4 regions of the Bacillus sp. DJP31 genome follow, and region 2 is predicted to be linked to each of the others. Evidence: riboswitches for the same ligand, from Rfam matches in the RefSeq annotation. Region 2 holds a riboswitch; each other region holds the start of a gene.
What was found. Region 2 has a riboswitch for S-adenosylmethionine ahead of ACOI1C_RS19700 (methionine ABC transporter ATP-binding protein). Riboswitches for the same ligand answer to the same signal wherever they lie in the genome.

Region 1 (7,395 bases), on a different contig from region 2:
ATTACAAGCCTCTTTTAAGAAGCTCCAACAAGAAAACAAGGATCTTCTCGATATGATTGGTCAATATCGCATCATGTTTGAACAGTCTTTAGATGCTGTTGTTTTATTTGACTCGAATACATGCTTTACAGAAGTTAATCAGGCAGCTTGCCAGTTGTTCGAGCTACCAAAGGAAAATCTAATTGGTGAAAGCTTATTAAAATTTCTAATGCTTGAATCTAAGCAGAAAATTACAAAACAAAATAAAATGCTGATAGAAGATGGATTCCTAAAGGGAGAATTCGCCATTCGTGTAGGAAATGGGACTGTAAAGCAAGTCGAGTTTTCTGCTAGAAAAAATGATATTAATAATACAGATGTTTCAATAATGCGGGACATTTCACCAAAGAAAATATTAGAGCGACAGCGAGATATAAGCAAGCAATTATTTATGGACGTTTATAAGCAAGCAGTGGATGGAATTGTTATCTTTGATCGTTCTGGAACGTTTATAAACTGTAATAAATCCTTCATGAATAGCTTTGAATTAACAAAAGAGGAGCTACTTAATTCAACAATATACAACTTTGTAGAGCCAGAATATACATATAAATTAGAAAAGCTTTGGACTATTTTAGATGAGAAAGAAAAAGCAAAGGGTGAACTCCCTGTCAAATTGAAAAATGGTGTTAAGAAAGTTTTTGAATTTACTACCACTGCAAATATATTTGATTACTATTATATGTCTATTATGAGAGATGTAACAGATAGAAAAGGCATGGAGAAAAGGCTTCAAGATAGTGAACTTAGGTTTCGAGAAATATTTGATGCTGCCCTGGATGCCATCGTTATATGGGGTAATGGGGGAAAGGTCATTAATGCAAATAGTTCAGCAAGTAAGACATTTGAAATGCCGATTGAGCTTCTAACTCAGGGAAGTTTATTAGACTTTGTTGATCAAACTAGTACTGAAGTTATCAACATGAATAAAGAATTAAAAGAGACAGGTAAGCTAAGGGCTGAGCTCGATTTTCACATGGTAAACGGACAAACAAAAAGGCTAGAATTCACATCAAGATATAAAGTATTAGATGATTACAATATGACTATTTTCCGAAACGTTAGTGAAACCAGGTCAATGGAAAAAAACTTAAGAGAAAAGGAACAAAAGTTTAGACGAATCTTTGAAGGTGCATTAGATGGAATCATACTTTGGGATGAGGATTTAAGTATCATTGATGTTAATCCAGTTGCTTGTCAAATATTAAAGGTAAGTAGAGAAGAATTACTGTTAAGAAGAATTGACCAATTTATAAATAGTACTCAAGATTACACGTTAGAAGCAAGCCAAGCGAATCATGATGCTGGAGGTTTATATGCAGAGCTTCCTTTTATGTTAGAAAATGGGGAAGAGAGAATTATTGAGTTTGCTGTCAAAAGGAACGTAATTCCAAAAATGAATATGACCATTTTCCGTGATGTAACGGAGAGGAAGAATATTGAAATTACTCTCAGGGAGAGTGAACATAAGTTTAGACAGCTTTATGATAATGCCTTAAATGGGTTTATTATCATTGAAGATGAAGGGAATATAGTCAATATGAACCCTGAGGCAAGAAGAATATTTGGTCTTGAAAATGAGATACTTCTCCCGTTAAAGCTTCAGAATTTTGCTTTTATAAATGATATAGAGAGGGAAGAAAAGTGGAAGCAACTTCTAGGGAATGCAAGTTTAAGCGGGCAATTCATTTTGAATAATCGGATAATTGAATATACGCTAAGTAAAAATATATATATAAATAATCATTTAGCTATTCTCCACGATGTAACAGAGCGAAAAGAAATGGAAGAAAAGCTTAGAAAGTCTGATACTTTAACAATTGTAGGAGAACTAGCCGCAGGGATTGCCCATGAGATACGAAACCCAATGACTGCATTGAAAGGCTTTATTCAATTATTACAAGGAAATGTCAAAGAGGATTTCTCTATGTATTTTGAGGTTATAACCTCAGAACTTAAGAGAATTGAATCTATTATTACGGAGTTTTTAATTCTAGCAAAACCACAGGCTGTTCAATACCAACAGCGGGATCTGAAGAAGATCTTGCATGAAACGATTGACCTTCTCACTCCACAAGCCGCTTTAGAAAATATTCAGTTTGAAGTGGATGTTGTAGATGAAGACACTGAGATTTATTGTGAGCCTAATCAGTTAAAACAGGTCTTTATCAATATCTTAAAAAACGGAATTGAAGTTATGCCTAAGAGTGGCACTATCCACGTTTCAATTGAGCATCACTCAGAAAAAATAATGAGAGTCTCCTTTAAAGATGAGGGCTGTGGAATACCAGAGGAAAAAATCAGAAAACTAGGGGAACCCTTTTATACAACAAAGGAAAGAGGAACTGGACTTGGCTTAATGGTATCCTATAAAATAATAGCAGAACATAAAGGGAAAATTGAAGTTGTAAGCAAGGAAGGGGAAGGAACAACCTTCCATATTTACTTACCTATTACCCAAGTTGAAAGTGAATGACTACGCTGAATGAGGGTTCGATGGAGACAGATTATGCTTGATTGCGACATGTAACCCGAGTGTGTAGGACAAGCAGTCGGACAAGCGAATAAGGCAAATCGAATACAATTAATTATTCCGTTTCATCGGGTAATAGATAAGAATAAGCTGCTAATAGGATTCGCTGGAAATAAAGTGGATTTGCAAGAGAAATTCCTTATATTAGAAGGTGCGTAGACACTTAAAGATTGAATGTTGGGCCGTTGAAGCATTCAATGGCCTTTACTCTTGAAAAGAGGGGTCAAATGGATTTAGAAACTGCATTTACTTTTGTGGATCAGTATGGGTACTTTGCATTATTTTTAATTTTATGGATAGGTTTTTTTGGTATTCCTGTTCCAAATGAAGTGATTGTTATGACTAGTGGTTTTGTAACATCAAAGGGATTGCTAGCAACGATGCCAGCATTTCTTGTTACATATTGCGGGGTCGTTATGAGTTTAACAACTTTATATGTTTTAGGAAGGTTCTTCTTTTTTCCACTTCAAAAGCGTTTCCTACATCGTCCCAAATATCAACAACATATACTCAAGGCATCACAGCTCATTGAAAAATATGGTCCTATGGCTCTAGTTGCGGGGTATTGTTTACCAGGCGTTAGGCACTTTGTTCCTTTTATGACAGGAAGTACAAAGATGGCCTATCGAACGTTTGCTATCTATGCCTATGTCACGGCAGCCGTTTGGACGAGCCTATTCTTCTTCCTTGGATTTACTTTCGGCAACCAGATGGATGTTATTTTGAAAAACATTTATATGGCTGGAATCCCGCTCGTTCTTGTGATTGTGCTTATTCTTTTTGTCTTCAATTGGAGAAGGAATAAATCAAACAAAATGAAATAGATCGTACACCATATTCATGGATTAGCATATAATTTCAGTAAGGGAAAAAGTGTTGGTCACGTGCAATAAAAAAGGAGGGAGTTAATCATGAACCGAGGAAAAAAGAAAGTGTTGTTCTATACGACCATTGCCAAAAAGCTACAAATAATTAATGGAGAAGAAACAAAACAAATTATGAATAGTAAAAAAGTGCAGAGGTAGAGAGTCTCTGCACTTTCCTTATCCTTCAATCATAAGAATGACAACTAACTCACCGTTTGTGGATAAAGTGATGGGTACCTTTATTGCTTGGGTAAAACCAGTTAGCTTTGCTTCACCAACGAGAACAGTTGGCGGGGTAATGTCCATAATGAGCTCGTTTTGAGAGGCATTAGTTGCTAGATTACCCGCAATCATATTCCCAAGTTCCCCTGTGAAAGACTCTAGCATTTCTCCTTCGAGCTGCATCCCATACATCATTTCACCGATATAGCTGAATGTCTGTGGGGTTCCGTCGATGACTAATCTGCCTTTTATATCACCTGTCATACCAATTAAAACGGACATGGTTAAACGAATAACCTTTTCTTTAAAAAGAGAAGGTGGATTAATAGTAACAGGCATAGGAAGTACACTCTTTACTGACTGAATGGTCCCGTTTAGTACTTTTGTAACATTCGAACTCTGTGACATCTTTTCACCTCTATTTCAATAGGAAAGTAGCAAAGTTTAGTATGTGAAATTTATTAAAGAAAAGAATGAACAAACAACAATAATCAATAAGGGTAATTTTAAAAATATCATAACATATTTTACGTTGGGTTGTGTGGATTTGTAAGAAAATACTCGAAATTTGTCGATAAAAAAAGTCTTACACGATGTAAGACCTTGTTAACTTACTATAAACTGTTGCTCAATCTCAGCTTGAAGATTCCCTTTAAGCACACCTTTTTCGGTTATGATTGCGGTAATGAGTTCATTAGGAGTGACGTCAAAGGCTGGATTAAATACATTTACACCAAATGGAGTGATTTGCTGGCCGAGTATATGGGTAATTTCTTTAGCATCACGCTCTTCAATAGGGATATCTTCCCCAGAAGTGAGTGTTAGATCAAAGGTTGAAAGAGGCGCAGCCACATAAAAAGGGATTTGGAAGGCTTGAGCAAGTAGTGCTAGATTCAAGGTTCCTATTTTATTTGCCGTATCCCCAGTTGCAGTTATCCGATCAGCGCCTACTATGATAGCAGATATTCCTTTGGTCTTAATGGTATGTGCCGCCATATTATCTGTAATTAGCGTTACGTTAACACCTGCTTGCATAAGTTCCCATGTAGTTAGCCTTGCTCCTTGTAAGACAGGACGTGTCTCAGATGCAAATACTTCAATGTTTATTCCACGTTCTTTTGCCAAATAAATAGGAGCTAGAGCGGTCCCATATCTTGCAGTTGCAATAGATCCTGCGTTACATATCGTTAAAATTTTATCTCCTTCGTTAAAAAGTGAGAGGGCATGCTCCCCGATTTGCCTGCATACCTCTTCGTCTTCTACTTGAATTTGAATAGCCTCATGAATGAGCGTAGTTTTAGCTGCATTTATTGATAATGAACCCTCCACACTCTCAGTTAACCGATTAAGTGCCCATGAAAGATTAACAGCAGTAGGTCTAGAACTAGATAAGTAATCTTTGTCTTTTTGAAGCTGGGTGTGGAATGCAGTTAAATTAACATCCTCATAGCTTTTAGCGGCTAAAGCAAGCCCAAATGCGGCTGCAATTCCAATAGCTGGAGCCCCTCTTACTTTTAACGTATAAATGGCTTCCCATACGTCCTTTACTGTTCTTAACTCAATATAAACTGTCTCAAGTGGAAGCTTTTGCTGATCTAACAATAGGATATAATCATCTTTCCACTGAACAGATTGGGGAATGATTGCTGTCTTAGTCATTTTCTGCATGTACACTCCTTACGATTTCAATTAATTGTTCAATGGATTGAATTTTTTGACGACTCTTAATAAGCTGACTACCTAGTGATAAAGCTTTTCGTTTTGCACTAATTCTTAGCTCATCGTTTGAAATCCCGTCTAAATCTGCCACATGTGCTAACCCAATCGTACGTCTAATTAATTCACATCCTGCAAACCCAATCGTATCTTCAAAAATCTGGTTTAATGTAAATTCTAAATATCCATCAATACGTGAGTAAACTTCAAGGCTTTCTTCTTTCCAAAGAGTAGAGAAAGTGGTGGAAAACACATACCATGTTTTCGCTACATGATGATAGAGTGAATCCCGATCCTGCTCTGGTAATGACAGGGCATTAAGAAGGAGGTTGGCTGTAAACTGACCAATATCAAAGCCTATAGGGCCGTAAAAAGCAAATTCAGGATCAATTACTTTTGTTTCAGTTTGACTTACAAAGATACTACCTGTATGAAGGTCTCCATGTAAAAGTGATTCTCCACTCGTTAAGAACTTCTTTTTTAGCTTGGCAACCTCAAGTTTAAGACTAAGATCATTCCAAAGGTTTTCCGCATCATCTTTTAAAGCTGATTCAAAATTATTGGTCTCATGATTAAAGAAAGGATCAGTGAACACAAGATCCTCTGTTATTTTACATAGTTCTGGATTTACGAATTCTTTAGCTAGCAGCTTCTTCTGCAATGGTTCTAATGCAAAATCAGAAGTATAAAATAGTGTCTTCGCTAAGTATGTTCCGATATGTTGAGAAAGAAGAGGATAATCATTTCGATTAATAAGTCCCTTTCTTGCAATTTCTAGATGAGATAGGTCTTCCATAATAGTAATGGCTAGCACCTCGTCATTATAAAGAACATCAGGAACTAGACCTGGGACATGTTTACTAAATATTTTGAGAGCTTGACACTCAATTTTATTTCGTTGAAGAGTAAGAGGCCAGCTTTCACCGACAACCTTTGCATAGGGGAGTGCTTGTTTAATAATTATGCCCTTGCTATTAACATGATCAACAACACGAAACACAAGGTTTAGATTGCCATCTCCAATTTCATAACAAGTTAACACTTCTCCATCTTCAAATAACCGAAGTCGGATTGCTAGAGTGATTGCTGATCTTTCTGTTAATGGTTCATATATAAATTCCTTTGAAACTGCCATGATTTTACCTCCCATTTTTAATCTAGCTCCAGCACCAAGACCGCCTGAGGTCAAATAACTTGATTCAAATAAAAGGGGATTGTTCCTTTTATTTCCTTTTAGAACATTTGCTATGCCTGGGTCTAAACGGGGCGCTTACGCTTTTTGGATTGGAGGCTTTTCTTAAATAGAAAAGCCTCTTTCAAAAGAAAGAGGCTTGAAGACATAAGCTTCGCACCTCTTATCTACCAGAAAAGAATATTTCTGTGGATGTAGCACCGTGCCTTACTAGAGTTAAAGTTGATAGCGTTATTATAATGCTATAACTACCTCTAAGCGCTAAAACTGATGCGCCCCATTTCACAATGGTATTACGGTCGGTTGCTGCAGCTTCATCGGGGCCATTCCCCTCAGCCAACTCTTGATAAGAGATCAAACAATATTTAGTTTTTGTAAAAAAAAATTTAGTACTCTAGGAAAGTAAGTATTCTGAAATTTTCCACTTGGTGAAAATAATATCAAGTTACACTACCTTTTGTCAACAGTTTTAACTTAATAAAATTCAGGACGTCGATCAGCAAAAATAGGAATTTGATTTCTAACGCGTTGTACCTTTTCTATATCAATGATCCCTTGTAGGATTTCATCATCCTCGGAAGCCTCAGCCACGATTTCTCCCCAAGGATCTATAATCATTGAATGTCCAGCAAATTCATTAGCTGGGTCTGCACCTGACCGATTACACGCGACAACATAGCATTGATTCTCGATGGCTCTGCTAATTAATAACGAGCGCCAATGAGCAAGGCGAGGGAGAGGCCATTCGGCAACGACAAATAAAAGTTCCGCCCCAACCAATGCATGCTTTCTAATCCACTCGGGGAAACGAATATCATAACAAATAA
Region 2 (7,395 bases):
GGTTTTCGTATCAGCAACCGATCCGTCACCAATTAAATGAGTAATGTTTTCAGAAATCGTGTTTCCGTCATTCATTAAACCAAGTGCCCATTCAATCTTTCCATCACGGCCTACAATACCACGACGATTTACATAAGTCGTAATGCCTTTTGCAAGGCTATCAACTGCACCAAAAGTAACTCTAGCATTTGTTCCTACAATTACTTCGGCAATGATGTTAACAATTGCATCGCTTGTTTCAGGAGTAGAAATATAGTTTTCAACATAGGTTACCGAACTATTGTCCTCAGCAACAACTATTACATGATTAAAAAGATTGGCTTCAGCATGGTCATGAACATAAATCGCTTGTAGTGGTATTTTAACCTCAACATTTTTGGGTACATAAACAAATGCTCCGCCATTTACTAAAGCTGCATGTAAGGCAGTAAGCTTGTGCTCATCAACTTTTACAGCGTCCTTCATAAAGAACCTTTGCAGTAAGTCACCGTGCTCACGTGCAGCCGTGTGCAAATCAGTAAAGATAACGCCTTTTGTTTTTAACTCTTCAGATATTGTGGTGAAAGTAACGCCTTGGTCTCTTTGTACGAGCAAGTTTTTGTTAGCCTCATCAAGATCGATAAGAGCTTTCACATTCTCAGGAAGCTCATCAATCGTCTGAATCGCCTCTGATTTTACAATATGATTTTGGAATGATGTAAAATTCCAATTATCTATTTTTGTCTTGTCAGGCTTTGGTAAAGATAGACCTTCGATTTTAGCAAGAGCTTGTAAGCGAAGATCTAACAGCCATTCCGGCTCCCCTAGCTCTTTAGAGTAGGTGCGGATATAGTCTTGATCAAATGGAAGTTTTGTCTCTAACGTCATAATAATCCTCCTAACCGCTTACGCTTCTACTGTTTCGTCTTCGATACCTAGCTCTTGTTTAATCCAGTCGTATCCTTCTGCTTCTAAACGATGTGCTAACTCAGGTCCGCCTGATTTCACAACTCGTCCAGACATCATTACATGGACAAAGTCAGGAGTAATATAGTTCAGTAGGCGTTGGTAATGAGTGATGATCAAACAGCCGAAATCCTCATTACGCATTTTATTAATTCCTTTGGATACAACTTTAAGCGCGTCAATATCTAGACCAGAATCAATTTCATCTAGAATGGCGATTTTAGGTTGAATCATCGTTAATTGTAAAATTTCGTTACGCTTCTTTTCTCCACCAGAAAATCCTTCATTTAAATAGCGCTGTGCCATGTTAGGATCCATTTCAAGTAGCTCCATGCTCTTATCCATTGTTCGGATAAATTTCATTAATGAAATTTCGTCGCCTTCCTCGCGGCGTGCATTCATTGCTGAGCGCAAGAAGTCGGCATTTGTAACTCCACTAATTTCACTTGGGTATTGCATAGCTAGGAATAGACCTGCACGTGCGCGCTCATCTACTGCCATTTCTAATACATCTTCCCCATCTAAAGTGATACTACCTTGTGTTACTTCATACTTAGGATGACCCATGATGGCTGAAGATAATGTTGATTTACCCGTACCATTTGGTCCCATAACTGCGTGGATTTCTCCACCCTTTATCTCAAGGTTCACACCTTTTAAAATTTCTTTTCCATCAATTGATACGTGTAGATCTTTAATCGTCAAAGTTGAACCCATTGCTTTACCTCCGTTATTTAAACATTAATTATGAATTAAGTCATTCTCACTTTATTCTCATTCTAATCTTATACTATTTAAAAAATAATATCAAATTTTACAAGTGGTCTTCATATGTACAATTAGAGTATAAGATTAAACAATTATCATTTTATCAAAAAGGTGGTTTTAACGTAAGTATAACGTTTCAATACTGGAATTTTGTTAGGAAAAATCCGTTAGTTCAAGTCAATGACCTTACAACATTCATGCAGACACAAAGTTTAACGACAACGTTCTTATTCTTCACTTGAGAAAGGACTCTCATACCTTTGTGAGGGAGAAAAACATGAAAACCAGCCAATAAAGATAGCTGGTTCCACATGTATTAATTATGATAAAAGCTTCTTCTTTCGATATCTGCTACCATTCTTCTGCTTAACTCATATTCTTCTTGTCTCTTCTGTTCAATTCTTAAGCGTTGCTTCAACTTACGGCTATACTCCGCATATCCAATTCCATGCGACTGATGCATCGCCTTTTCCATTCCGGCGGTATAGTTCAGTTGTAACTGATTAATAATGAATCATCCCTTTCAAGCTTATTTAAATACCTTTTAATCATAACAAGGGAGTTATGATCAAACAAACGTCGAAAATCAGAAGAATTCTGAAATATATGCGATAAGCTGAAGTGAGAGAACACCACAGCCACATTGTTTACAATACCTCGAGTTTCCAGTGGAATACTTCGGGAGACCTCAAATCCCACTTTTTTGCTCTGAAGTCTCCTACGTTCACCAAAGAAAAAAGACCCTCAAGGAGTCTTGTTTTGCTACTAGTTTAATTCTTTTAACTCAATCATACATTCTTGAACTAACGTGACTGCTTGACTCATTGCTGCTCCGCCACCAAATGCTGCCGTTACCCCAATAGCCTCAAGTATTTCTTCCTCGGATGCGCCTTGATCCAGACAGCCCTTTGTGTGATAAATAATACAATATTCATCTTGGGAATATAAGCTGATACCTAGTGCGATTAGTTGCTTTTGCTTTTGGTCTAAGGATCCCGCTTTAAAACAAGCCTCTGTAAAAGCATTATAATGGTGAGCAAGATCTGGCATCTTTTCTGTAAACGTACCTAAGCCTAATTTATAATCATGTAACGCCGCTTCCGTTGAATTACGTGGTTCATTTTCCATAGTAGGTCATCTCCCAAGTAAAAATTTCGTCATCGTTAGTATGGTTAAAATCTTGGCGAGTATGCAATTTTTCAATGGGAGCGCTGAATTATGAATGTTATTAATAAAAAAGTATCTCTCTTAGCTTCAAAGGACATTTAATAACACCTCCTACTATTGTATCTAACTTTCGGTGCAAAGCATGTTGTCTTATGTTAATTTAGAGCAAATAGCTTTGTCTATTTGGGTTTTCACAATAAGACCTCTGCCAAGAACAAAAAAAGCCCAAGGAACGAATCCTCAAGGCCTCTTGCTTCATCTATTCAGTAACAGGTACGACTGCACCTTTGTATTCTTCTTTAATAAATGTTTGTATAGCTTCAGAACGAAGAACTTCAACTAACTTCTTGATGCTTGCTCTTGTTTCATCACCAGAGCGAACTGTAATGATGTTTACATACGGTGAATCTGCTCCCTCGATTGCAATGGCATCTTCAAGTGGGTTTAATCCAGCATCAATCGCATAGTTTGTGTTGATTAGCAATGCATCACCTTCATTGTTTTTGTATGCTTGAGGTAATAGACCTGCTTCAACATCTGCTTGGAATTTTAAGTTCTTTTCATTTTCAACGATATCATCCACAGTTGCAGCTGTCGTATCAATGCCTTCTTTTAATTTAATTAGACCTTTACTTTGAAGCATTGTTAAAATACGACCGTGATCAGCAACGGCATTACTCATAATAATGGTTGCACCCTCAGGTAATTCTTCTAGGCTCTTGTACTTTTTTGAATAAACACCAATTGGTTCAATGTGAATTCCGCCAGCATTAACAAAATCATACTCTTCATTTTCAGACATCTGTAATTCTAGGTAAGGAATGTGTTGAAAATAGTTTGCATCAATTTCTTTTCCAGCTAATGCTTTATTTGGTAACACATAATCTTGGAATGGTACAATTTCAAGTTCAATGCCCTCTTCCGCTAGGATCGGCTGTGCTTGCTCTAAAATCTCAGCATGTGGCACGTTAGAAGCTCCAACAACTAGCTTGCTACTCTCTTCTGTTGTTTCTCCATCTGCATTTCCACCTGTATTATTTCCTGTTCCACAAGCAGCTAATGCAAGTACTAATACGAATAAACTAACAATTCCTAAAATCTTTTTCATGTGATTTCTCTCCTTTGATGTTTGCTTTAGACCCTTTGAGTCTTAGCTTTTCGTTCGTTTTGTCTAGCTTCTGCGTCCAGCCCCTCGAGGTCAAATAACCTGAATCGGATAAAAGGAAAGTTCACCCTTTTCCCCGCTTCAGAACATTTGCAAGTCGGGGCTAACACGGACGCCTCAGCTTTTCGTTTTGTCTAGCTTCTGCGTCCACCCCCTCGAGGTCAAATAACCTGAATCGGATAAAAGGAAAGTTCACCCTTTTCCCCGCTTCAGAACATTTGCAAGTCGGGGCTAACACGGACGCCTCAGCTTTTCTAGTTACCTTTTATCTATAGATGAAGTGACTCGGTCACCGATAAATTGAATAATAAATACAATGATTAGAATTAATACGGTCGCAACAAACGTTACATCGTTTTGAGAACGTTGGAAGCCATCTAAAAAGGCAAGATTTCCTAATCCTCCAGCACCTACAACTCCAGCCATTGCTGTGTATCCAACAAGTGCTATAGCAGTAACCGTTATACCAGATACTAAAGCAGGCATCGCCTCTGGTAATAAAACCTTCCATATTATAGTCCATGTAGAAGCTCCCATTGCTCTTGAGGCTTCAATTACACCCTTATCGATTTCACGAAGGGCAATTTCGACCATCCTTGCATAAAAAGGTGCTGCTCCAATGATGAGAGCAGGCAATGCTGCATTGGATCCAAACATACTCTTAACGATAAAAATTGTAAATGGAATAAGTAATATAATTAGGATAATAAACGGAATCGATCTGAAGATATTCACTATGGCTGCAATGAGCGAATTAATCATGCTGTTCTGCCAAAGGTTACCCTTTGCCGTTAAAAATAATAATAATCCTAGGATGATTCCCAATACAAATGTTGCTAGTACAGAAACGCCTGTCATATAAAGTGTTTCTAGTGTCGCATTAATCATCTTTTCCCATTTTACATTCGGTAGAAGCTCATTAAGCATTTTTCAGCACCTCCACACCGACTGATTGCTGATTAATGTACACAATCGCCTTCTCAACCTCTTCGTCTATTCCATCAATATGGATAAAAAGAGTTCCGTAGGCACCAGTATGAAGCTGCGCTATTTTTCCTTGAAGGATTGTCACCGTGATATCAAACTGACGAATTACATTTGAAATGATCGGCTGCCCGGTTTCTTCTCCTACGAAGGTGAGCTTAACAACTCGTCCATTTGGATAACGTTCTAGTAAATGTCCAACTGTTTCTTTTGCCTCTTCCGGTTCTGATAACTGGCCAACAAATCGTTTGGTTATGGGTTGTTGTGGATTCTTAAAAACCGAAAGCACATCCCCTTCTTCCACCACTAAACCATTCTCCATAACCGCCACTCTGTGACAAATCTTTCGAATAACGTGCATTTCGTGGGTAATTAAAACAATCGTTAGCCCTAGTCGTTCATTTATATCGACTAACAAATCTAGAATGGAATCCGTTGTTTGAGGATCGAGGGCTGATGTAGCCTCATCACAGAGCAATACTTTTGGATTGTTTGCCAATGCTCTCGCAATCCCGACTCGCTGTTTTTGACCACCACTTAGCTCTGAGGGGTAAGCATCTCCTCTGCCAGTTAGCCCAACAAGCTTAATCAGCTCATCCACACGTTCGGTCTGCTTTTGCTTTGGTACACCAGCAATTTCAAGAGGGAAGGCAATGTTTTCTCGAACTGTTCTTGACCACAGCAGGTTAAAATGCTGAAAAATCATGCCGATTTCTTGTCTAGCCATTCTTAGTTCTTTTCCTTGAATAGTAGCCATATCTCTACCCGCTACGATAATGGAGCCTTCTGTTGGCTTTTCTAGCTGATTGAACATTCTTATGAGAGTACTCTTACCAGCACCACTGTATCCAATGACTCCGAAAATTTCCCCCGTTTTTATCTCTAGGTTAATCCCGTTAACGGCAGTCACTTCACCACTTTTCGAGGAAAAGACCTTTTTTATTCCCTTTAATGTCATCATGCTACTCACCTCTTTTCTCCCCAAGTTCACCCATCTGTATAGTAAGATTAAGAACAATATTTATGCTATATATTCTCTACTAAATGAAGGGATATATTAGAGAATCGGCCTTTTAAAATGCAAAAAACCCTTTTGCATAAATGAGCAGAAAGGGTTATATAAGTAGGGTCCTTTCTCTCATCTGTCAAAGCACATTGCTTTGCCGGAATTGGCACCATTTCAACGTTACGTTGACGGTTGCCGGGTTTCATAGGGCCAAGTCCCTCCACCTCTCTTGATAAGAGTGTGTTTTTACAAACACATTATTCTTTATTCAATTATCACGTTACTAGATTCAAGGAAAAATAACTACGAGAGTGATTGTAGCATGCAAAAAAAAGGTCGTCAATAGTTATACTAAAAAAATATATTTCTATTTTCAAAGAATAGTTGATTCATCTAAGTATAGTAGAATACTATTTATGCAAGAATGGAAAGTTTCTCAAGCTCTTGTGCCTTTAATACTCTTCTTAGTATTTTGCCACTAATTTGAGTCTTTGGAAGCTCCGCAATTACCTCTATCTCTCTAGGCGCAGCATGTGCTGAAAGCTTATATCTGACAAAGCTTTGGATCTCTTTTAGAAGCTCCACATTTGCTGTATACCCTTCCGTTAAAACAATAAATGCCTTCACAATTTCCCCCCGAACCGGGTCTGGCTTTCCAATTACCGCAGCCTCAACTACTGCAGGATGTTCGATGAGTTTACTTTCTACCTCAAAGGGGCCAATTCGTTCTCCGGATGAATTAATCATATCGTCATTTCTACCTTGGAAAAATACATAACCTTCTTCATCCATGGTTGCTAAATCGCCAGAAACATACCAATCGTTGGCAAAATAGGAAAGGAACTTCTCTTTGTTTTTCCAAATTTCCTTCATCAGAGATGGCCATCCTTTTTTAATAGCTAGTAGCCCTAGTTCCCCTCTCCTTACTTCTTTCCCGTCCAAGTCAATAATTGAAACCTCAACACCTGGAATCGGTCTGCCCATTGATCCTGGCTTTATCGGTTCAGATGGCAAGTTAACAATGAGCTGAGCCCCCGTCTCTGTCATCCACCATGTATCATGGATACGTAGATCGAGGACTTCTTTCCCCCATGTAATTGCTTCAGGATTAAGTGGCTCCCCCACACTTAAAATATGACGTAAGGTCGAGAGATTGTATTCTTTCACAGTCTGAGTTTTTTCCATCAGCAATCGAAAAGCAGTAGGAGCACTGTACCAAACAGTCACTCCAGTATCTTCAATCACTTGAAACCATTCTTCTGCCTGAAATCTACCTCCATGAACCACAATGGTTGAACGGTTTAACCAAGGAGCAAATATTCCATAAGAGCTTCCTGTAACCCAGCCTGGGTGAGCCGTG
Region 3 (7,395 bases), on a different contig from region 2:
AAATGTTTTAACCTATTTGAGGCTTGGATTAAGAGCTGGTCCCCAAAAGAATGACCGAGTGTATCGTTAACATGCTTAAAATCATCAAGGTCAATTAACAAAAGTGAAATTTGTTTATATTCTTCATCATCTTTTATAAACCTTTCAACCATTTGAGAGTATTTCTCTCGGTTGAATAAGCCGTTCAATTGGTCATAATCAGTTAAGCTTTTCATTCGCTTTACCGTAAGCTCTTTTAATGTAACATCAATTCCGTATTCACTAATTTCACTAATTCGATTCGTAAGTGGATCATAAATAGTCTTTATATAATGCTCAAAAACATGCGCATCGGTTCGAATTTGAAATTCAACAACATTTCCTAAAAAGGGCAAGTTCTAAAGGTAAGATTATGGATTCAAATATTTCCTTTGTCACAATGTCTTTTACTCGTTTACCTTATTTTTTCTTTTGCAATTCCTAGTGCCTCTGCACTATTACCCCCCTCTAGATAAAAAAAGACAATATCACCACTATTACTTCTTTGTAACTGGTATATACTATCTGGAAGAATAGCTATGCCTTGCCTAAATTCATTTGAAATGGAGAACTTTCCATTTTCCACTTTTATATGCTGTGATGTTTGATGGATGGCCTGCTTTATGACGATAAGAACCGTAATAAATGGTAAGGCATAAATGGAAAATAAATTGCGTGAATTTTCCAGTTTATATTTTTTCCCGCTCTTGAGTCTAGGAAAAAAATTATGAGAAAAAAGAGTATCCAATTAGTAGTGATAGAATAGAAGTTTTCTTTTAGAATATGATTGAGCATGGGTTCAAACTGTCTTGTTCTTCAACATTTGGTCCACCTTAGGCACCGACTTATAATATGGGTTTATTCTATTATTTGACCAAAGGAAAGTAAACGAGATTGGAGATTTTTACAGAAAAATGACGAATATCATTCAATATATAGTGGAGCAAAGCTTTAATCTACTATTTTTCGACTTAGCTTAAGTATCCATCATTATTGACCCGGATTGTACTTTACCGCTAGACAGGACTATAATTGTAAGTAAAATGTTTGTAAAGGTGAGATTATTATGAAAGAATTGCTGATTGGGAGTATATTGTCTTCGCTCGCTACTGGAGTTGGGGCTTTACCCATTCTATTTTTACAGAGGCAAGTAACCCATAGATGGAGAGACATTTTACTTGCTTTTACTGCTGGAATAATGATGGCGGCCTCTACTATGAGCTTAATACCTGAAGCCTTACTAAGCGGTGGATTATTTCAACTTACAATTGGATTATTACTCGGAGTTTTCGTACTAACCTTACTTGAAAAGAATATACCTCATATTGATCTTGGGCATACTCGCAAGGGTCTTGAATTTGATCAAAAAGCATTGCTAATTATTGCTGCAATTACTCTACATAATATTCCAGAAGGTCTTTCTGTAGGAGTTAGCTACGCCTCTGATGCATCTGAAACAGGAAACATGATTGCTTTCGCTATCGGACTACAAAATGCTCCAGAGGGCTTTTTAGTTGCCTTATTTTTAATACAACAGAAGATTAGTAAGTTCAGAGCATTTATTATTGCCACTTTAACAGGAGCCATTGAAATCGTTAGTGGAATAATCGGTTTTATGTTAACGTCCTTCGTTTCATTTCTTGTGCCATATGGACTGGCATTTGCTGCTGGGGCCATGTTATTTATCATTTACAAAGAATTAATTCCTGAAAGTCATGGTGACGGAAATGAGCAATTTGCTACCTATTCATTCATTTTTGGCTTATTACTTATGGTCGCTTTGCTTCAACTATTCTAATTCATCGATTTACAACTAACTACTACAGGAAAGCCCATTAGAAAATGTTTTAACATGTAAACATTTTCTAATGGGCTTTAATTGTAAGTTATCTAATTTTATTTATCATTCGATAGGGATTTAAAACAAACAAAGCGAGGACACTCATAATAGCACCATATATACCCGTTCTTTTTTCTATCAGATTAAAACGTTGATATTGGTTAATCATCAGATCTAGTTCTTGGCTACATTTTATTGTTTCCTCACTTGTGAAACTAGTTGCCAATGCTGTTGTTATCATCATTTCTCTCTTTTTATCTATCTCTCTAAGCAGCACATTTATATCTAGACCTGTATTAGCCGCCAACACATTCCCCCCCTTTACCCATCTAATGCATGAAACTTTTATTCCTGTATAAGCATTATTACAAATTCTACTATATATGTAAATAGAATTGCAAAATTAGACAAATTTCTCGAACATTTTTTTAAAAGAATGTGACGAATTCAGTGTTTTATTGCGATAGATTCCTCATTCATAGTAGGATTTTTGGTTTTTTGTAGATTCTTGTCGTATATCGCTTTGTGGTACACATATCTTATGAATTTTATGCTTTAATGGTAAACTAGATGTAGAAATGTATTCGTATCATAGGAGGGATTAGGGTGGAAAAGGATAGGGATGGACAATCAAAGACTACTGTAACCAAATATAAGCGAAAAGCTCTTGAATATATTAAGGATCGGCATAAAGCAAAGGAACTGTGGAAGGAAGCCAGTAAGAAAACTAATTCTGAAAAAGGACGAATACAAACCTTCCGAGATCAATTATTGCTATTATTAGATGCCTATCATGATTGGATCTCAGGAGAGTATCGTCAAATCCCTTACAAAACATTAACGATGATTGTCGTGGGGATACTTTACTTTGTCGTTCCAACCGATGTAATTCCGGACATTTTTATTGGGGTTGGACTGATTGATGATGCCGCAATAATTGCCTTTATTTTTAAGCAAATTGAAAAGGATTTAAATCAATATAAGATTTGGAAATCAAACGAAACATCCATCCAAGAAACAAATCCCAATTCAACTTTATAAGAAGTGCGTAAAGTATATCACTCTGGCTTATGCTAATATATGTTTTTTAATTAAGACACTTTTCTAAAAGATTGTTGTTTTTTAATAGGAAAAGCAACCCATTTATAAATAAGGTGATTGGAGCGGAAGGTCTAAATTTAATAGGAACTTTTCGTTATGAAAAGTTCCCTACTTTTTTATGCATTCGCCTCATTAATCTTTGTAAATTGGAACCCAGCCTTCGGTAGTTACAAAGATCCTCACGGCCACAACTTTTCGATCTTCTTGTAACGTGAAATAGTGAACAACATTCTCTGGTACAGAAATTAAGTCTCCTGGATTTAGTCTGACATCAAAGAATACATCATCCTTCCCCTTAATAATAAAAATACCATGACCACTCACAATAAAACGTACTTCATCATCTGTGTGAAGATGCTCACGCTTAAAGTTTTGTAATAGTTGATCTAGATTTGGCGTCAACTCTGATAAAGCAATAACATCAGCTGCTTCATAGCCTCTTCTTTTTGAAATATCTTCAATTTCAGTATGGAATGCCTCTAAGATAGCTTGCTTTTGTTCATCAGAAAGCTGATAGTTTTCATTCAAGTCAGAAGGTAGTTTCGTAATATCCCACTGCTCATAAATAACCTCATTACTCTCCAAAAATGCAGCTACATTACCTTGGTCCTCAATTACCTCGTTACTCCCATGAATACGAATAGTTGCCATCTTTCATTCCTCCCTTAAATTCATACTATCTATGCATTAAAGTATCTGCTGCTTTAATGTGTTAAGTTGCTGTTAATACTTGCTTTAAGGTTAATATTTTTAATGTATAGGTAAATAGGAATTCACAGGCTTCTAAGTATCGTTTTGCCTCTTGAGGGGTTCTTCCCCAAACTGTAATTCCATGATTTTGTATAAGCACTGCACCTGCATCTTCTTTTATATTTGGTATAAATTCTTCTACTAATGTTGGAATGTTCGCATGATTATAGATAATTGGTACCGTGAATGTCGAATCCTCATCCCATAGTCCAAATGCCTTGATGATTTCCTGCTTTTGAAACACAATCTCCCCACTGGAGTAGAACAAATCTGAAATGACGTTATTATCGACTGTATGGACATGAAGACAGCAGCCTGCATAGCTTCGTTTATATACCTCAACATGAAGCAATGTCTCAGCAGATGGCTTAAGGTTTGTCTCTCCAATCGGTAACCCGAACTCATCTACTAGTAAAAAATCTTCACCTGTTCGTTTCCGTTTATCCTTGCCACTTGCCGTTACTAAGAAAGTTAGGGGATCGTTGGACACTTTAATGGACAAATTCCCACTGGTTGCAGGAAACCAATCCCGCCATGCTAGTTCGTCCTTAATATCAGCAAGTACATTCCATCTATCATTAAAATTACTCACACATCCACCTCTGATTTTTTTTGCTTTAGCGTTTCAATGACATCATAAAACGTCTCAAACGAATGATACGGTTTTTCCAATTCATCCATTTTTTCAATTAGGAAGTCACGAGCAAACACTGTATGGGCCATTTTAGCGGCTTGAAAATCTGTGATCGAATCGCCAATTACGATAATATGTTCATCGGGTCCTGCTAATTTATTCATAATAGATGGCTTACAGCATCCACAACCATTTGAGCAGTTTTCATCGCATTCATTTGGCCAAAGAATTTGAATGGTCTCAAGAGAAAAATTTGAACCATTGCAATAAATATATTCCCGTTCAATCAGCCCTTCCAATAATGGATAAACAAAAAAATCTATCCCACCGCTCACTATGTAAAGTGGAATTTCTTCATCCCTTGTATACTGAACAAACTTAGAAAAGCCCTCTCTGATCATCACCGTTTCTTTTAAAAACCCAATAAGATCTTCTTTAAGATTTGATGAAAGTAAACCGAATAATCTCCCAACCCCTTCTTGAATTGAAATGTCTTGAGAAAGAATTTGATCCTTAACTTCCAGCCATTCAGACGGTGCGAACTTTTTCATTAAAGAAATAATATTATCGGTTTCGGTAATCGTTCCATCAAAATCACAAAAGATGATTGGTTGCTTCATGCTTCTTACATCCCCCATAAATGAAGCGCCTTTTTCAAAGACTCATGCTCTTGTGCCGCATCCTCTAAAGAACGACCTTCAACTACTGCATCGACTGCTTCTCGGAAAGCTTTCCCCCCGCCTATCGCTCCGTCTGGATGACCATGTACTCCGCCACCAGCATTAATGACAGAATCAATTCCAAAATCTTTGACCAAAAATGGAACCAAACCAGGATGAATACCAGCAGAAGGCACTGGAAAAGTCTTCTTGAACAATTCGTTTATAGTCAGTTCAGCCGCAATTCCAAGTGCTTCTTCTCGCTTTAGCGCTACACTTCCGTAAGGAGAAGGAAACAGTGAAAAATCAGCACCCGCATATCTCAATAGCTTTCCTAGCAACAACGGATTTTGTATACCATAAAACTCTGATGGTGTGATGGCTCCACTTACTGCTGGATGAGCCATGATGGGTAAATCGATTTCTGGATCCTCAACCAATGCTTGTAAAACATCCATTCCATAAGCAAATACATTAAACAATAAACAATCAGCACCAAGTTCTCTAGCTCTTCTTGCTTTCTCTCTTAATTCAAACGTACGCCCCGATAAATTCACAGCATAAAGGGCTCGATGGCCAGTTGTCTCAAAAACTTCGTTTAGCACATTTTTACCGATTTCAATTCTATTCTCAAAAGGAGTGAGTGGGTTATCAAAAAGGATCTCATCATCCTTCACTAGATCCACGCCACCTAAAACTTGTTCCTTAAGTTGATCTTTTAGGTAGTGAATATCTCTACCAAGTACACCTTTAAAAATACTCATCACTAATGGTCTGTTAAAGACACCGAGCTTTGAACGAATACCCTCGATTCCAAATTTTGGACCAGGCATAGCACTCTTTACTTCAGCAGAAAAATCCAAATCTACTAATTTAACTTCTCCATCGAGAGATAGCTTCCCAAACACAGTTGTCAAAATAGCTGGGATATCGAGTGAAAAATTTTCTATCGGATAGGAGATTGTAACTATTCCACGTTTTAGTTTCTTTCCAAAATATTGGTTAGCCTTTTGACTATCCTCGAGCTCTTGTATGGAAAGAACTTCTCCTTTATGCCTTTTCAACTGTTCCTGCTGGAGTTTTGGAAGGTCGGTCCACGATCCAATCGTCAAACCAAGGGCAATACCTTCTGCTTTTTTGGATAAATCGTTTTTTGCGTCATGTATGAGATAAGTAGCTTTTATTCTTGTCAATTTCAACACCTCAATTTATAAAAAAACATTTTAAATGAAAAAAACCTCTTCAATAAGAAGAGGGTATCGTTTAAATTCACCGTCTCCTTATCTCTCAGCGCATAGCTGCAAGAATTAGCACCGTGCTTATCTAGACTGTGTATAGATAAATCGGTTGCCGGGCTTCATCGGGCTAGTCCCTCCGCCTACTCTTAATAAGAAATACTATTTAATTATTAAATCTTAATCAAATTAATTTGGATTATGACAGCTTGAGGGATTTTTGTCAATCCTAAAATATGTTCAAGGCTTTTATCCGATTCACTGCCTCAAGCAACCTATCTTCATCAGACAAAAGTCCAACCCTGACAAAGCCTTCTCCGTATGGACCAAATCCAATTCCTGGAGCTACTACAACATGAGCTTCCTCAAGTAAGTAATCTGAGAAACTCACAGATGTAAATCCTTTTGGAACCGGAAGCCAAGCAAAAAACGAACCTGAGGGTGCATCAACATCCCAGCCTATGCCCTTCAACCCTTCAATAAACGTATTACGTCTAGCTTCATAACGATCGACTAATTCATCTACACAATTCTGTGGAGATAATAAAGCAGTTGCAGCAGCAACTTGTATCCCACCAAACAAACTTACATACATATGATCCTGGAGGAGATTTATAGATTCAATTACACTTTCATTCCCCACTGCAAATCCAATTCTCCAGCCAGCCATATTGTAGGTTTTAGAAAGGGTATAAATTTCAATTCCAATATCCTTTGCACCCTCTATTTCAAGAAAGCTTATCGGCTTCTTTCCATCAAATCCTATTGCTCCATAGGCAAAATCATGAACCACACAAATGTTATTATCTTTGCATAACTGAACAGTTTCTTCAAAGAATTCCTTTGTAGCAATTGCCCCGGTCGGATTATTTGGGTAATTTAAAAACATTAATTTTGCCTTTTCTAACACCGCTTGGTCAATCTCGTTATAATCAGGTAAAAAGTCATTTTCAGCCTTTAAGGGCATAAACTCCATCTTTCCTCTTGCAAGTTCTACCCCTGACCAGTAATCAGGATAACCAGGATCCGGTACTAATGCGAGATCCCCTGGATTTAATAAGCACTGAGGTACTTCAACAAGTCCTGCTTTTCCACCAAAAAGGATGGCCACTTCTTTATCTGGGTCTAAGTTCACTCCGTATTCTCGTTTATAAAAGG
Region 4 (7,395 bases), on a different contig from region 2:
TCATCAGGAACACCAGGAACGTGTAAAGGGACTTCAAGTCCAAAGGTCCCATCTTTAGCTGTTTCGACGTTGCTTAATTCTCCCTCTAAGGCAGCTTGAACCATGGCACGAGTGTAGCTAAGCTTCATTCGGCTTCCAACTCCATATTCTCCGCCAGTCCAACCTGTGTTAACGAGAAATACTTGTACATAATGCTCATCGATTTTCTTGCCAAGCATTTCAGCATAGACCGTTGCAGGAAGAGGTAAGAATGGTGATCCAAAGCAAGTGGAGAATGTTGCTTGTGGAGACGTGATTCCTCTTTCTGTACCTGCTAGTTTACTTGTATAACCACTTAAGAAGTGATACATTGCTTGCTCTTTCGTAAGTTTGCTGATTGGAGGAAGTACACCAAATGCATCTGCTGTTAAGAAGATGATTGTGTTCGGATTTCCAGCAATACTAGGTTCAATAATGTTGTCGATTGCCTGAATCGGATAGGCAGCACGAGTATTTTCAGTTAATGAAGTATCATCAAAATTTGGAGCTCTAGTTTGGTCGTCAATCATAACATTTTCGAGAACACTACCAAAGCGGATCGCATCAAAAATTTGAGGTTCCTTTTCTCGAGTTAAATTGATGCACTTCGCATAGCATCCACCTTCGATGTTAAATATACCAGAATTAGACCAGCCGTGCTCATCATCGCCAATAAGGCGTCTGTTTGCATCAGCAGATAATGTTGTTTTTCCTGTTCCAGATAAACCAAAAAATAAAGCAACATCACCTTCAGCACCAACATTAGCAGAACAATGCATAGGTAAAATGTTTGATTCTGGCAGTAAATAGTTCATAATAGAGAAAACAGATTTCTTAATTTCTCCTGCATATTCGGTACCACCAATTAAAACGATCTTTTGTTCAAATGATATAATGATAAATGTTTCCGATTTAGTTCCATCAACATTTGGATCCGCTTTGAAATTTGGAGCTGAAATGACGGTGAATCCTGACTCATGTGCTGCTAAATCCTTTTGAGTTGGACGAATAAATAGCTGATGGGCAAATAGATTATGCCAAGCATATTCATTGATAACTTGTATGGGTAGGCGATGCTTTTCATCAGCACCAGCAAATCCTTTAAAAACGAATAGCTCGTTTTTTTCCATTAAGTACGTTAATACCTTTTTATATAGGCGATTGAAAGCTTCTTCTGAAATCGGTTGGTTGACAGTGCCCCAAGCAATCTTATCTTTAATTGAAGCTTCTTCTACAATAAATTTGTCTTTAGGAGAGCGCCCTGTATATTTTCCCGTCGTTGCACGAACAGCTCCAGTAGATGTAAGCTCTCCCTCGTTTCTTGAGAGTACCTTTTCCACTAACTGTGAAACAGATAAGTTTGTATAAATGTTTTGTCCGCTTAATAAACCATTTAAGTTGATTGAAGTATCAACAGAATTCATTTTCATAACCTGCCTTTTACGATTTTTTTCTATTAATCTAACAATAATCGAAATTAAATGATTACTTCTTCAATTAGTATAACATATTTAAAGCAATAGTCTATACTAATCTATATTTTTGTGCTCATTATAGTTTTAATATCCCCTTTTACTGCAGGTTACAGTAATCAATGTTTATTCTAGCTGAATTTAAGCTTAAACCCACACTGATTTAACCAAGTTTCATAAAATGGAAATGAGATTAAAAAATGGGATCTTCATAACAGCAGCCCATATATTTTATAAATCTAAATGAACAAATATAGTTGTGTGAAATTATTCGAGTAACCTCTTCTCTTTTTGTTGACATCTTTCGACCTCATACGTTATGATATGAGCCGAACGGATACTCTCTTATCCCGAGTCGGTGAAGGGAACAGGCCCAATGAAACCCAGCAACCATCATTTTATGATAAGGTGCTAACCTGTTGCAAGGCGCAAGTAGCCTTGAACGATAAGAGCAAAGGCGAATGAACGTATACCCTTTCCTCTAATATAAGGAAGGTTTTTTTTATGTTCATTTTAGTAAAGCCTAATCATTGAGCTAAATCGTAAAAAAAGAACTCCTTAATAAAATTATGTTTTATTAAGAATAATAAGAGAATGAGTACCGTATCTGACAAGATTTCAGAGATAAGAAAAGATTCACGTAGACCTTATTTCTGAAGTTAACAATGGGAGGAACAAATTAGATGTCAAAAAATCGCCGTTTATTTACGTCTGAGTCTGTAACAGAAGGGCATCCAGACAAAATTTGTGATCAGATTTCAGATTCAATTCTTGATGCAATTCTTGCAAAGGATCCAAATGCTCGTGTTGCATGTGAAACATCGGTTACAACAGGATTAGTATTAGTTGCGGGTGAAATTACTACATCTACTTATGTAGATATTCCGAAAATTGTTCGTGGAACGATTAGAGATATTGGTTATACACGTGCAAAATACGGATTTGATGCTGAAACGTGTGCAGTGCTTACATCTATCGATGAGCAGTCAGCAGATATCGCAATGGGAGTTGACCAAGCATTAGAATCACGTGAAGGTCAAATGTCAGATGAACAAATTGATTCAATTGGTGCTGGTGACCAAGGTCTTATGTTTGGATATGCTTGTAACGAAACGAAAGAATTAATGCCATTACCGATTTCTTTAGCTCATAAATTGGCTCGTCGTTTAACAGAAGTTCGTAAAGAGGATATTCTACCTTACCTTCGCCCTGATGGAAAGACACAAGTAACTGTAGAATACGATGAAAACAATATTCCAGTTCGTATTGATACGATCGTTATCTCAACACAGCATCATCCAGAAATTTCGAACGAGCAAATTAGTCGAAACCTAAAAGAACATGTGATCAATACAGTTGTACCGAAAGAATTAATTGATGAGGATACAAAGTACTTCATTAATCCAACAGGTCGTTTCGTTATTGGTGGTCCTCAAGGGGATGCTGGATTAACAGGTCGTAAAATCATTGTTGATACGTATGGTGGATATGCACGTCACGGTGGCGGAGCATTTTCAGGTAAGGATCCAACAAAAGTTGACCGTTCAGCGGCATATGCTGCTCGTTATGTAGCTAAAAACATCGTGGCAGCAGGACTAGCTGACAAGGCAGAAGTGCAATTGGCTTATGCAATTGGGGTAGCGCAGCCTGTTTCCATCTCGGTTGATACATTTGGCACGGGTACTGTTTCTGAGGATCTTCTAGTAGATTTAATCCGAAGTAATTTTGACCTACGCCCAGCGGGAATCATCAATATGTTAAACCTTCGTCGTCCCATTTATAAGCAAACAGCTGCTTATGGTCACTTCGGTCGTACAGATATTGATTTACCATGGGAACGTACTGACAAAGCTTCAGATTTGAAAGCTCAAGCAGCACAATAATAAGTAAAAGGCTATCACCTTGAATGAGGTGATAGCCTTTTTAATTAAATAATTTTTGCGTATTTGGTTTCTTTAGATTCATGAATGGCCATTTCATATTCGTCTAGAAGATTATTGAAAATTGCACTCCAGGTTTGAGTCATGGAGTAGACTCTCGCTTCCGTACTCATATGAGTCCTTTTTTCATTATTTTCAAGTAGGTCCACGATCGCTTCTACAAATGATTCAACCTTTTTCGGCTCACAGAGAATGCCCGTTTTTCCTTGCCTAATAATGTTTTTTACCCCACCTGAATTTGCACCTACAACTGGAGTTCCACATGCAAGTGCCTCTAACACTACGTTTCCGAAGGTTTCCGTTGGTGATGGAAAAACAAACAAATCAGAAGCTGCATATACCTCAGATAATTCTTTTCCGTTTAGATAGCCTGTGAAGGTTACGTTACTTGGTGTTTCTCTTTGCATATCTAGCTTAGATGGACCGTCACCAACTACAAGCCAGCGAACATTTTTTTGAAGATTTGGAGGCAAGGCTTTCATTGTTTCTAGAAGTGTTTGAACATCTTTTTCGGGAGCAAGTCTTCCAACATAGGATAATACATACTTTTCTTTGATTTTATATTTTTCTCTCACCTTTGTAGAATGTTCATTTGGTTTATAAAGGGCAGAGTCTACACCACGACTCCAAATATGGAGATCTGTAAATCCGTGACGCTTTAATTGTTCTTTCGTCTCTTGTGAAGGGACAAAGGTTTTAAGAAAAGATCGGTGAAACCATCTCATGTATTTCCAAAGTATAGGCGATAAAAATTGAAGGTCGTAATACTCCAAGTACTGATCAAAATCAGTATGATAAGAGCCTACTAGCGGAATGTTTAGTTTTTTTGCATAATGAATTCCACAAAGTCCCACATTAAAGGGCGTAGCTACATGAATGATATCAGGTTGAAACTGTTGTAGCTGACTTTTTACGTGAAGCATATTTGGTAAGGCTAATCGACATTCAGGATATAGAAAAAAAGGCAGGCTCGTAAACCGATGAATATGGGTAGAAAATAATTCTTCGTCTTTTGTACAATCTGGAGCAAACACCTTGTATTCAATCTCTTGCTGTTCTAAATAATCCGTGAAGCGTTTAAGCGTTCTTGCTACTCCATTTACTTGTGGTGCAAACGTATCTGTAAAGATCGCAATCTTCACCCTAACCCCTCCAAAATTTAAAGGATAGTTAATCCAGTAAACAACTGTTGTAAAAAAGCAAGAGAAGTAATTCCAGTGATGGTGCCCAATATGCTACCAGCCATGACATCAGATGGGTAATGAAGCCCAAGATACATTCTGGATATTCCAATACTAAAGGCTAACGGCAATAGGACAATACCTAGCAATGGCATCCAAAAAATATATGGGATAACTACAGAGAAGATAGCCGTAGTATGTCCTGATGGAAAGGAGTGATCTTTTAAAGGATTGACTGTAACATTCGCTTGTTCTAATGCTAAATAAGGTCTTCGTCTTGGATAAAACTTCTTCACAAGTGCTACTGGAATATGACTTAGGAGTAGAGAAAGTGCACTAGCAAGTCCAACATATCTATTTGTAGTAGGCGATAAAATAATAAGAATTAGGACAGACAGAATAGTAAAGGTTGCACCACCTAAGTGGGTGATTGAGCGGAAATAGAAGTTAAGGGCCTTTCGATCAAAATGACGGTTCACACTTCGGAAGATATGACATTCAAAATCATATAAATTTGCTATTATTTTTGTCATCATTCACCTAGCCCCTTTTGTAAACTAATTATGTCTGTTCTAATCTTTTAGAGAATTGAAGAAAGAACCAATCGTGCGTTATGATTAATTTGAAACATTGTTAGCCATACTACTTGGCCTAACTTAACTAAGTTTTTTTGAATAGTAAACTCTATACTTCCATTTTAAGGTGTAAATATTTAGGGAATACTAAGGAAATGTAAAAGTAATGAGAAATTATATAATTTTTTTTTACAATATTTTTAAGAATATTGTAAAAATAGAACAATAGGATGAAAAATCATCCTTATTCTTGAATGGATTTGTAGTACTGACCTTTTTCAACATATTCTCTTCTAATTCGTTCCATATCTAAAATATCCTCTTTATTTAGTTCACGAATTACTTTTGCCGGTCTTCCATATGCCATGCAGTTTGGGGGAATGATTTTACCTGGTGGGACAAGACTTCCAGCCCCAATAAAGGAACCTTCGCCGATTTCTGCTCCATCTAGTATGATAGAGCCCATCCCAATTAGTGCACCTTTGCGAATGGTTGAACTGTGCAGCAATACTTGATGACCTACAGTAACATCATCTTCAAGGATAAGGTGCTTGTTTGGACTTTGGTGTAGAACACAATTGTCTTGAACATTGACTCGATTACCGATAACAGTTGGCGACACGTCTCCTCTGATAACCGTGTTGAACCAGATGCTACTATATTCACCAATCTTTACATCGCCAGTAATCGTGACATAGTCAGCAATAAATGCAGTTTCCGAAATGGTCGGTACTATATGTTTATAAGGTAATATCATTTTTTATTTCCCCTTTTTACAGTATTTAGTGATATTGTAACAAAATATAGAACACTCTGTTAAGTATGGTTTTTTTCTACATTCAGTTCTTTCCATTTTAAACAAGTAGATCATAAGTAAAAATAACTTTACATGGGTAAAACAAATGAACAGACCATTCATTATTAATTAAAAGTTGTTTCAGTACAATGAATACTTGTGTATTTCAAAGATATGATTTTAAATAGCGAGGAGTGATAGTATGTGGAGATGGGAAGCGGAGAATGCAAAGGCTGTAATAATAATGGTTCATGGGGCATCAGAGCACCACGGTCGTTATAAATGGTTAATTGAAATGTGGAGAACTGAGGGCTACCATGTTCTGATGGGGGACTTACCAGGCCAAGGTACAACTTCACGAAGACATCGAGGTCATATTGATCATTTTGACCAGTACGTCGAAACAGTTGAAGGTTGGTATAAGGAAGCTCTTACTTATGGATTACCAATTGTTCTACTAGGACATAGTATGGGCGGATTAACCGTCATTCGTTGTATGCAGGAAAAACATTTTCAAGTGAAGTGCGTGATCCTATCTTCCCCTTGCTTAGGAGTTTGTGAGATAACGGCACCTTCTCCCTTTTTGAATGCTGCATCAGTAGTGTTAAACAAAATAATCCCTACATTTAGAATGAATACAAATTTAACACCATCTATGGCAACGAGAAATAAAGAGGTCATTGAACTAGATAGTAATGATTCCTTATATGTAACTAAGGTGTCGATTAGATGGTATCGTGAACTTATTCATGCAACACAATTGGCCTTAACCTATGTCAAGAAGACTCCAGATGTTCCTATTTTATTTATGCAGGGTGGAGACGACCAGATTGTGAACAAGGGGAAAGGTAAAGCGTGGTTTGATCAATTGCCCTCAACAGACAAGACATATAAAGAATGGCACGGTTTATTTCATGAAATATTTAACGAGCCAGAGCGTGACCTTGTATTTGACTATACAAAGAGATTTGTTGAAACTCAGCTCGCGGTGAATGTACAATAGAGGCATTAAGGAAAAAGGAGTCGATTTATAAAAATGTTACCAACTCATCCTTTAAGCTTAATGTCAAAGGTTTACCGAGATGTTTTACCACTTGTTCATAACGAACTATCTTATTGGAGAAATAGGGCAAACGGAATTCCCAACGCAGAATTACGAAATCAAGCCCTATCAAGTATTAACGAAAAGGCCTTCCATTGTGAGGGTGGAGGTGTAATAGCCTTATTGTCTTATCAGCATTTGGAGTCATGTATTAAGTTCATCATAGCCTATCAAACAATCAGTGATTATCTGGACAATTTATGTGATCGGAGTACTTCTCTCAATCCACTGGACTTTGAAGCGTTACATGAATCCATGCCACATGCACTTACCATAGGAGAAGGGCAAAATTATAATTATTACAGGTACCG

Region 1: it holds a riboswitch for S-adenosylmethionine, as region 2 does, so the genes downstream of both, mtnK (S-methyl-5-thioribose kinase) here and ACOI1C_RS19700 (methionine ABC transporter ATP-binding protein) in region 2, are expected to answer to the same signal.
Region 3: it holds a riboswitch for S-adenosylmethionine, as region 2 does, so the genes downstream of both, mtnW (2,3-diketo-5-methylthiopentyl-1-phosphate enolase) here and ACOI1C_RS19700 (methionine ABC transporter ATP-binding protein) in region 2, are expected to answer to the same signal.
Region 4: it holds a riboswitch for S-adenosylmethionine, as region 2 does, so the genes downstream of both, metK (methionine adenosyltransferase) here and ACOI1C_RS19700 (methionine ABC transporter ATP-binding protein) in region 2, are expected to answer to the same signal.

Annotation. Positions count from the first base shown of each region.
Region 1 is NZ_JBMERO010000008.1:116,929-124,323, reverse strand. Features, by position in the region: gene ACOI1C_RS09870 (PAS domain S-box protein) at 1-2,515, shown strand, start outside; partial or broken gene ACOI1C_RS09865 (MGMT family protein) at 2,597-2,731, shown strand; gene ACOI1C_RS09860 (DedA family protein) at 2,800-3,396, shown strand; gene ACOI1C_RS09855 (chemotaxis protein CheX) at 3,616-4,068, opposite strand; gene mtnA (S-methyl-5-thioribose-1-phosphate isomerase) at 4,267-5,319, opposite strand; gene mtnK (S-methyl-5-thioribose kinase) at 5,312-6,511, opposite strand; SAM riboswitch class I at 6,729-6,921, opposite strand; gene ACOI1C_RS09840 (carbon-nitrogen family hydrolase) at 7,043-7,395, opposite strand, start outside.
Region 2 is NZ_JBMERO010000032.1:25,004-32,398, reverse strand. Features, by position in the region: gene sufD (Fe-S cluster assembly protein SufD) at 1-867, opposite strand, end outside; gene sufC (Fe-S cluster assembly ATPase SufC) at 886-1,662, opposite strand; gene ACOI1C_RS19720 (hypothetical protein) at 2,030-2,176, opposite strand; gene ACOI1C_RS19715 (carboxymuconolactone decarboxylase family protein) at 2,479-2,841, opposite strand; gene ACOI1C_RS19710 (MetQ/NlpA family ABC transporter substrate-binding protein) at 3,140-3,988, opposite strand; gene ACOI1C_RS19705 (methionine ABC transporter permease) at 4,304-4,972, opposite strand; gene ACOI1C_RS19700 (methionine ABC transporter ATP-binding protein) at 4,965-5,990, opposite strand; SAM riboswitch class I at 6,165-6,274, opposite strand; gene acsA (acetate--CoA ligase) at 6,450-7,395, opposite strand, start outside.
Region 3 is NZ_JBMERO010000008.1:108,680-116,074, forward strand. Features, by position in the region: gene ACOI1C_RS09795 (GGDEF domain-containing protein) at 1-374, opposite strand, end outside; gene ACOI1C_RS09800 (ZIP family metal transporter) at 1,085-1,816, shown strand; gene ACOI1C_RS09805 (aspartyl-phosphate phosphatase Spo0E family protein) at 1,905-2,165, opposite strand; gene ACOI1C_RS09810 (YkvA family protein) at 2,465-2,899, shown strand; gene ACOI1C_RS09815 (1,2-dihydroxy-3-keto-5-methylthiopentene dioxygenase) at 3,092-3,610, opposite strand; gene ACOI1C_RS09820 (methylthioribulose 1-phosphate dehydratase) at 3,672-4,301, opposite strand; gene ACOI1C_RS09825 (2-hydroxy-3-keto-5-methylthiopentenyl-1-phosphate phosphatase) at 4,298-4,963, opposite strand; gene mtnW (2,3-diketo-5-methylthiopentyl-1-phosphate enolase) at 4,969-6,195, opposite strand; SAM riboswitch class I at 6,280-6,396, opposite strand; gene ACOI1C_RS09835 (pyridoxal phosphate-dependent aminotransferase) at 6,467-7,395, opposite strand, start outside.
Region 4 is NZ_JBMERO010000007.1:66,459-73,853, forward strand. Features, by position in the region: gene pckA (phosphoenolpyruvate carboxykinase (ATP)) at 1-1,442, opposite strand, end outside; SAM riboswitch class I at 1,833-1,942, shown strand; gene metK (methionine adenosyltransferase) at 2,174-3,373, shown strand; gene ACOI1C_RS08795 (glycosyltransferase family 4 protein) at 3,418-4,572, opposite strand; gene ACOI1C_RS08800 (phosphatase PAP2 family protein) at 4,590-5,144, opposite strand; gene ACOI1C_RS08805 (gamma carbonic anhydrase family protein) at 5,431-5,943, opposite strand; gene ACOI1C_RS08810 (alpha/beta hydrolase) at 6,185-6,985, shown strand; gene ACOI1C_RS08815 (tetraprenyl-beta-curcumene synthase family protein) at 7,019-7,395, shown strand, end outside.